DNA from 2 places in the Streptomyces sp. NPDC088707 genome. Region 1 is predicted to be linked to the other one. Evidence: riboswitches for the same ligand, from Rfam matches in the RefSeq annotation. Region 1 holds a riboswitch; the other holds the start of a gene.

The links. Region 1 has a riboswitch for S-adenosylmethionine ahead of ACIP84_RS17210 (aminotransferase class V-fold PLP-dependent enzyme). Riboswitches for the same ligand answer to the same signal wherever they lie in the genome.
Region 2: another riboswitch for S-adenosylmethionine. It lies ahead of thrC (threonine synthase); the one in region 1 lies ahead of ACIP84_RS17210 (aminotransferase class V-fold PLP-dependent enzyme).

What each region holds. Positions count from the first base shown of each region.
Region 1 is NZ_JBIVLV010000005.1:161,819-165,709, reverse strand. It holds gene ACIP84_RS17220 (rhomboid family intramembrane serine protease) at 1-286, shown strand, start outside; gene ACIP84_RS17215 (Lrp/AsnC family transcriptional regulator) at 283-564, shown strand; gene ACIP84_RS17210 (aminotransferase class V-fold PLP-dependent enzyme) at 634-2,076, opposite strand; SAM riboswitch class IV at 2,330-2,446, opposite strand; gene trpD (anthranilate phosphoribosyltransferase) at 2,534-3,598, opposite strand; gene ACIP84_RS17200 (cytochrome bc complex cytochrome b subunit) at 3,731-3,891, opposite strand, start outside.
Region 2 is NZ_JBIVLV010000011.1:53,085-56,975, reverse strand. It holds gene thrC (threonine synthase) at 1-1,300, opposite strand, end outside; SAM riboswitch class I at 1,294-1,491, opposite strand; gene ACIP84_RS29375 (glucosyl-3-phosphoglycerate synthase) at 1,641-2,582, shown strand; gene ACIP84_RS29370 (hypothetical protein) at 2,621-3,891, shown strand, end outside.

The DNA of each region.
Region 1 (3,891 bases):
CGGGGTGCTCGGGGCCTTTCTCTTCCTCTTCCCGCGCTCCCGGGTCACCAGTCTCTTCCCGTTCCTCTTCTTCCTGCCGCTGCGCTTCCCGGCCTGGATCGTGCTGATCTTCTGGTTCGTGCTGCAGTGGCTGGCGGCGCGGGCGGCCGGCGCCGGTCCGGGCGTCGCCTATCTGGCCCATGTGGTGGGCTTCTCCGTCGGCTTCCTCTACGCCTGGGGGCGCTACCGGGGTGGGGATAGAGTGAAAGCCCCAACCGCGGCGACCGAGGGAGAAAGCCAGCCGTGATCACCGCGATCGTGCTCATCAAGACCAGCGTGGACCGCATCCCCGAGATCGCCGAGTCGATCGCCGGGCTCGACAGCGTCAGCGAGGTCTTCTCGGTGACCGGCACCTACGACCTCATCGCCATGGTCCGCGTGCCCCGTCACGACGACCTGGCGGACGTCATCCCCGGCAGCATCAGCAAGATCCCGGGCGTCGAGGCCACGGACACGCATGTCGCCTTCCGTACGTACTCCCAGCACGATCTGGAGGCGGCCTTCGCCATCGGTCTGGAGTCCTGAGACCGCGTTCACGGCATGCTGAAGGGGGCCTCCCGCTGGGAGGCCCCCTTCACCCGTACGAGTGAGTGATCAGCCGCGATCGGGGACGCAGCGGCCGTCCTCGGTACGGTACTTCCACTGCGCGCCGTCGCGGACGAGCTCCTTCACGGCGCCGACGAAACGCTCCACGTGCTCGTCCGGCGTACCGGCGCCGAAGCTCACCCGGATGGCGTTGAGCGACCTCTCCCCCGGGGCCGCCTCGGGGGCGCCGCACTCGCCCGGGTCCTGCGGGTCGCTGCCGAGCAGCGTGCGGACCAGCGGGTGGGCGCAGAAGAGACCGTCGCGGACGCCGATGCCGTACTCGGCGGAGAGCGCGGCGGCGAAGTGGGAGCTGTTCCAGCCCTCCACGACGAAGGAGATGACGCCGACGCGCGGCGCGTCGTCGCCGAACAGCGAGAGCACCTTGACCTCGGGGACCTCGGCGAGTCCCTCCCGGACCTTGGCGATCAGGTGCCGCTCACGCTCGACGAGGGTGTCGAAGCCGGCCTCGGTGAGCGCCTTGCAGGCGGAGGCGATGGAGTAGACGCCGATGACGTTCGGGGAACCTGCCTCGTGCCGGGCCGCGGTGGTGTGCCACTCCACGTCCACACCGCCGTCGGCCCGACGGGCCACCTTGCGGGAGGCGCCGCCGCCCGCGAGGTAGGGCTCGGAGTCCTGCAGCCAGTCGGCGCGGCCCGCGAGGACGCCGGAGCCGAAGGGCGCGTACAGCTTGTGCCCGGAGAAGGCGATCCAGTCCACGTCGAGCTCCTGGACCGAGACCGGGTGGTGGGGCGCGAGCTGGGCGGCGTCGAGCACGATCCGGGCGCCGTGGGCGTGCGCGGCGGCGGCGAGCTCCTTCACCGGCCACAGCTCACCGGTGACGTTGGAGGCGCCGGTGACGCAGACCAGGGCGGGGCCGTAGGGGTCGCGGTCGGCGAGCGCCCGCTCCAGGGTGGCGACGGCCTGCTCCGGGGTGCGCGGGGCGTTGAGGTAGGTGACGCGGGCGTCCCGCCAGGGCAGCAGCGAGGCGTGGTGCTCGGTCTCGAAGACGAAGACCTGGCAGTCGGCCGGGAGCGTGGCGGCGAGCAGGTTGAGCGAGTCGGTGGTGGAGCGGGTGAAGACGACCTGGTCGCCGGGGCGGCAGTCGAGGAACTCGGCGACGGTGACGCGGCTGTTCTCGAAGAGGTCGGTGGAGAGCTGGGAGAGGTACCCGGCGCCGCGGTGGACGCTGCCGTAGTAGGGGGCGTACGCGGCGACGTCGTCCCACACCCGCTGGAGAGCGGGGGCGCTGGCCGCGTAGTCGAGCGCCGCGTAGGTCACCTCGCCGCCGGTGACGAGCGGGACGGTGACGTCCCGGCCGAGCACCGGGAGCGGGGCGGCGCAGCAGGGATCGGCCGATTCGGCGGCGGTCTCGGCGGAAGCGGTCTCGACGAGGGTGGCGGCGGGGGTGGCGGCGGTCTCGGCGGTGGCGACGGCGTCAGGGCGTGCGGACATGGCGGTATCTCCCGGCGGGCGGTGCGGAATGGCTTCGGTGATCCCGTACGCGGCCGGAGAGGGCGGGGTACGGGTGAGAGGCCTCGGAAGACACGGGTGCACAGGTGCACGGGGAGACTCAGGGGTACACGGGGTACGCGGAAGTGACCCTGATCCGATGATCCGAGGGTGAAGAAGGGGCGTACTCGCCCTATCGCATTCGCTTGCTCACGGAAAAAGCTCCTCGAGAGACCAGGACCCCTGGTGTTCGAGGGGTCCGCGCTTGCCGTAGACCTCGCTGCCTACGGCCTGGTCATCACCCGGGGCACCCCGCCACGGACGGAGGGTTGCCGGACAGCAAGCCGGGGCCAAAACGCTGTCACTCGTGACCTGTAGAGCATCCTGCCACATGATCGCCGAAGCGCAAGACCCCGGTCCGCATACTGGACCGGGGTCGTGGGCGTGCGCCGTGCGGAGGTCAGGCGTTGCTGGCGGCGACCCAGCGCTCCAGGGCCCGGCGGGCCTCGCCGGAGTCGATGGCCTCCGCGGCCTTCTCCATGCCGGCGCGGATCTGCTCCACCAGGGTGCCCTCCCCCGGCGCGAGCGCGGTCAGCGCCGCCGCCGAGTTGAGCAGCACCGCGTCCCGTACCGGACCGGTCTCCCCCGCGAGCAGCCGGCGGGCCACGTCGGCGTTGTACGAGGCGTCCGCGCCGCGCAGCGCCTCCACGGGGACGAGGTCGATGCCGACGTCCCGGGGGTCGAAGGCCTCCTCCCGCACCGCACCGTCGCGGACCACCCAGACCCGCGAGGTGGCGGTGGTGGTCAGCTCGTCGAGGCCGTCGTCGCCGCGGAAGACGAGCGCGGAGGAGCCGCGCTCGGCGAGCACCCCGGCGACGATGGGGGCCACCCGGGCGTCGGCGACACCGGTCGCCTGGGACCGGACGCGGGCCGGATTGGTGAGCGGACCGAGGAAGTTGAAGACGGTCCGGATGCCGAGCTCCTTGCGGGCCGTCGCCACATGGCGCAGCGCCGGGTGGAACTTCACGGCGAAGCAGAAGGTGATCCCGGCCTCCTCGGCGACCTCGACGACCCGCTTCGGGGTCAGGTCCAGGTTGACGCCGAGCTTCTCCAGGACGTCGGAGGCGCCGGAGGCGGAGGACGCGGCCCGGTTGCCGTGCTTGACGACCTTGGCGCCGGTGCCGGCCACGACGATCGCCGACATCGTGGAGATGTTGACGGTCTTGGCGCCGTCGCCGCCGGTGCCCACGATGTCGACGGTGGCGCCGGGCACCTCGATCGTGTTCGCGTGCTCGTACATGGTGCGGACGAGGCCGGTGATCTCCTCGACGGTCTCGCCCTTGGCGCGCAGGGCCACGACGAAGCCGGCGATCTGGGCGTCGGTGGCCTCGCCGCGGAGGATCCGGTCCATGGCCCAGGCGGTGTCCTCCGCGCTCTGGTCGCGGCCGGACAGCAGACCGTCCAGGACGACGGGCCAGGAGCGGCCCGCCGACGTAGGTCCTCCAGCGGGGGTCGCAGCGCTCATGGCAGCTCCTGGTCAGTCCGGTGACGGCTAGGGCTCCACCCTATCGACCCCCGTGGACGGCGAAGAGCCCCGTCCATCGAATGGACGGGGCTCTCACCGTGGCGACTTGTCGAAAGTCGGGAAGTCAGGTGATCAGTGGTGGCCGTGGCCGCTCTGGATCTCCTTGTACTCCTCGACCGTGGGCTTGGCGACCTGGCTGTCGCCGCCGTAGTAGCCCTTGTTGAGCTTGACCCGGAGCTTCTCCATGCGCCCGACCTTGCGCTCCACACCGTTCTCGTCGACCGCCGGCGGAA
Region 2 (3,891 bases), on a different contig from region 1:
GGCCGGCGTCGCGGAACGCGTCCAGGCTCGGGCGGATGGTGACGGTCGCCTGAGAGGTGTCGGCCACCGCGTCCAGGGTCTTGAGTCCGTCGCCGGTGTTGAGGACGACGGTCGTGAGGTTCGGGTCGATCAGCCCGTTCTCGACGAGCTTCTTCGTGACGCCGACGGTCACGCCGCCCGCGGTCTCGGCGAAGATGCCCTCGGTCTGCGCGAGCAGCTTGATCGCGTCCACGACCTGCTCGTCGTTCACGTCCTCCACGGCGCCGCCGGTGCGGCGGGCGATGTCGAGGACGTACGGGCCGTCGGCCGGGTTGCCGATCGCGAGCGACTTGGCGATCGTGTTCGGCTTCTGGGGCCGTACGACGTCGTGGCCGGCCTTGAAGGCCACCGACACCGGGGAGCAGCCCTCGGCCTGCGCGCCGAAGATCTTGTACGGCCTGTCCTCGACGAGGCCCAGCTTGACGAGCTCCTGGAGACCCTTGTCGATCTTCGTGAGCTGGGAGCCGGAGGCGATCGGGATGACGAGCTGGTCGGGGATGACCCAGCCGAGCTGCTCGCAGATCTCGTACGCCAGCGTCTTGGAGCCCTCGCCGTAGTACGGGCGGAGGTTGACGTTGACGAAGCCCCAGCCCTCGCCCAGCGGGTCGCCGATGAGCTCGGAGCAGAAGCGGTTGACGTCGTCGTAGTTGCCCTCGATGGCGACGAGGTCACCGCCGTAGACACCGGCCATGACGACCTTGCCCTGCTCCAGGTCGTGCGGGATGAACACGCAGGAGCGGAAGCCGGCGCGGGCGGCGGCGGCGCCGACGGCGCCGGCCAGGTTGCCGGTGGAGGAGCAGGAGAGGGTGGTGAAGCCGAAGGCGCGGGCGGCCTCGATGGCCTGGGCGACGACCCGGTCCTTGAAGGAGTGGGTCGGGTTGCCGGAGTCGTCCTTGACGAAGAGCTTGCCGGGGGCGACGCCGATCTCGCGGGCGAGGTTGTCGGCCTGGACGAGCTTGGTCCAGCCCGGGTTCAGGTTGGGCTTGTCGGCGACGTCGGCGGGGACGGGCAGCAGCGGGGCGTAGCGCCAGATGTTGGCGGGGCCGGCCTCGATCTGCTTGCGCAGTGCCTCGGGGTCACCGGTGGGGAGGTCGTACGCGACTTCGAGCGGTCCGAAACAGAGTTCGCAGGCGAAGATCGGGCCGAGCGGGAAGACTTCACCGCATTCGCGACAGGAGAGTCCGGACGCGGGACCGAGGTCGACCGAGGTGGCGGGGGTAGCAGTCTGTACAGCCATGGAGGCGAGGCCCTTTCTCCTCATCTTTCCCATGACGAATTTTTCGTCATGAGACGGATTTGGCACCTTCCCTAGCCGGGGGCCTCGCGCATGAAAGCTGTGCCCGTCAGGGCTCCACCTGGGGTGGTGGCCGGGAGACGGGTGGGCGAGACAAACCGACTGGAGGGTTGCCGGGGCTTCAACGGGCCGTTTCCCTCTGCCCCTCTGGATGAGCGGTATTCGATTGTGAAGCGCGGTGGACTTTCGTTCCTGCGCTCCGACGCGGGCGGCACCCCGACGTGCATCGGGCATCCGCGTTGTTCAAGACTGTAACCGAAGGCCCGGACGCTTGGACCGGCCGTCCGAACCGCGAGATGGAGATCACGTGCTGGAAGAGGTGGAGCGCTGGCTGGACCGGCGGTCCTGGTCCGTGGCGGACCGGCCGCTGGAGCGGATCCTCGCCGCGAAGCGGAACACGAAGGTCAGCGTCGTCCTGCCGGCGCTGAACGAGGAGGCGACGGTGGGTGACATCGTCGCCGTGATCCGGCGCGAGCTCATGTCGGAGGCGGTACCGCTCGTCGACGAGCTGGTGGTGATCGACTCGGGCTCCACGGACCGTACGGCGGTGGTGGCGGCGGCGGCCGGGGCGCGGGTGGTCGCGCGGGACGCGATACTCCCCCGGATACCGGCCGTGCCGGGCAAGGGCGAGGTCCTGTGGCGGTCGCTGATGGTGACCACGGGGGACGTGGTGTGCTTCGTCGACGCGGACCTGCGGGACTTCTCGGCGGACTTCGTGTCGGGGATCGTGGGCCCGCTGCTCACCGACCCGGACGTGGACTTCGTGAAGGCGATGTACGACCGCCCGTTCGGAGACACCCCTGGTCAAGGGGGTCGGGTGACGGAGCTCGTGGCCCGCCCTCTGCTCAATCTGCACTGGCCGCAGCTGGCCGGCCTCGTACAGCCGCTGGGCGGCGAGTACGCGGCGCGCCGGTCCCTGCTCGAACGGCTGCCCTTCCCGGTCGGTTACGGGGTGGAGCTCGGGCTGCTCGTGGACGCGCTGCACACGGTGGGTCTGGACGCGCTCGCGCAGGTGGACGTGGGGGTGCGCAAGCACCGGCACCAGGACGGGCAGGCGCTGGGCCGGATGGCGGCGGCGATCTACCGGACGGCGCAGCTGCGGCTCTCGCGGGGACATCTGGTGCGGCCTCTGCTGACGCAGTTCGAGCGGGGCGAGAAGGGCTTCGAGCCGCGGACGTACGCGGTGGACACGGAGGAGCGGCCACCGATGGCCGACATCGTGGAGTACGCCCGCCGCCGCGTGGCGTAACGCCCCATGATGATCTGTTTTGCCTACATTGCCCTTTTATGCGCTTCAGACAACATCACCTGGGCAGGGTGCTCGCGGCCGTCGTGGCCGTCGGACTGACGGCGGGCTCGCTCGCGTTCACCGCGGCGGGGCCGGCCGCGGCGGACGTGGTCGAGCCGTTCGGCAAGCGGTACGGCGAATCGCTGTACGGCGACTTCACGACCATCGGGAACACGGTCATGGGCTGTCCGACCGCCCCCGCCGACCTGGCCGCCCGCTGTGCGCTCGCGGCGACCGGCCAGGGCGCGGACAACGACGACACCTTCGTGATGCGGCGGCTCGACGCCGGCGCCCTGGGGAGCGCGTACGGCTCCAGCACCGGCCGGGTGCGGATCCCGGCGGGCGCGGAGGTGGCGTACGCCCGGCTCTTCTGGGGCGGCAACGACGGCACGTACAAGGGCCCGAGCGGGGCGCAGCTGAAGCGCTGCGACATCTCCGGCGCCGACGTCGAGCGCTCGCCCGGCGACCCCACGACGACCGCCCCGGTGATCAGGGTCGGCACCGGCGCCGCGACCCCGGTCTCGATCGACAGCATGGTCGCCGACCCGGCCGACACCGACGGCCCGCACTACTACACGGGCGAGTCGGACGTGACGGCGGCGTTCGCGGGCACCTCGGGGACGGACGCACAGGTGGCCGTCGGCAACATCTGGGCGCCCGGCGGCAAGGGCTGCGTGGCGGGTTGGTCGCTGACCGTCGTCCACCGGTTCCCGGGCCCCGACCCGGTCCGCGCGCCCGAGCGGCGGAACGTGTACGTGTACGGCGGGCACGTCCTCCAGCGCTCCTCCTCCCCCGCGACCACGATCACCGTGGACGGCTTCCGCCGGAGCGGCGGCAAGGCGCGGGCGAGCGTCACCGCGTACGAGGGCGACCGGAACACCCCGGGTGACACCTTCCTCGTCGACGGCAGGAACGTCACCGAGGCCCACACGGGCAGCACCGGCAACTTCTTCATCAGCGGGGACGACGGTGCCGTCGCCCCCGACCTGGTCGACAACCTGAGCATCGACGCGAAGGCCTTCGACATCCCCGACGGCGCCGTCCCGCAGGGCGCCACCTCGGCCGATCTGACCTTCTCGACGCGCGGCGACACCTACGTGCCCTCCGCGCTGGCCTTCTCCGTGCCGGTCCCCGACCTGGAGATCACCAAGACGGCGAGCCCGCGCACGGTGAAGCCGGGCGACACGCTCACCTACACGATCACCGCGAAGAACGTCAGCGCGCACGACTACCCGAACGCCAGGTTCAGCGACGACCTGACCGGGAACCT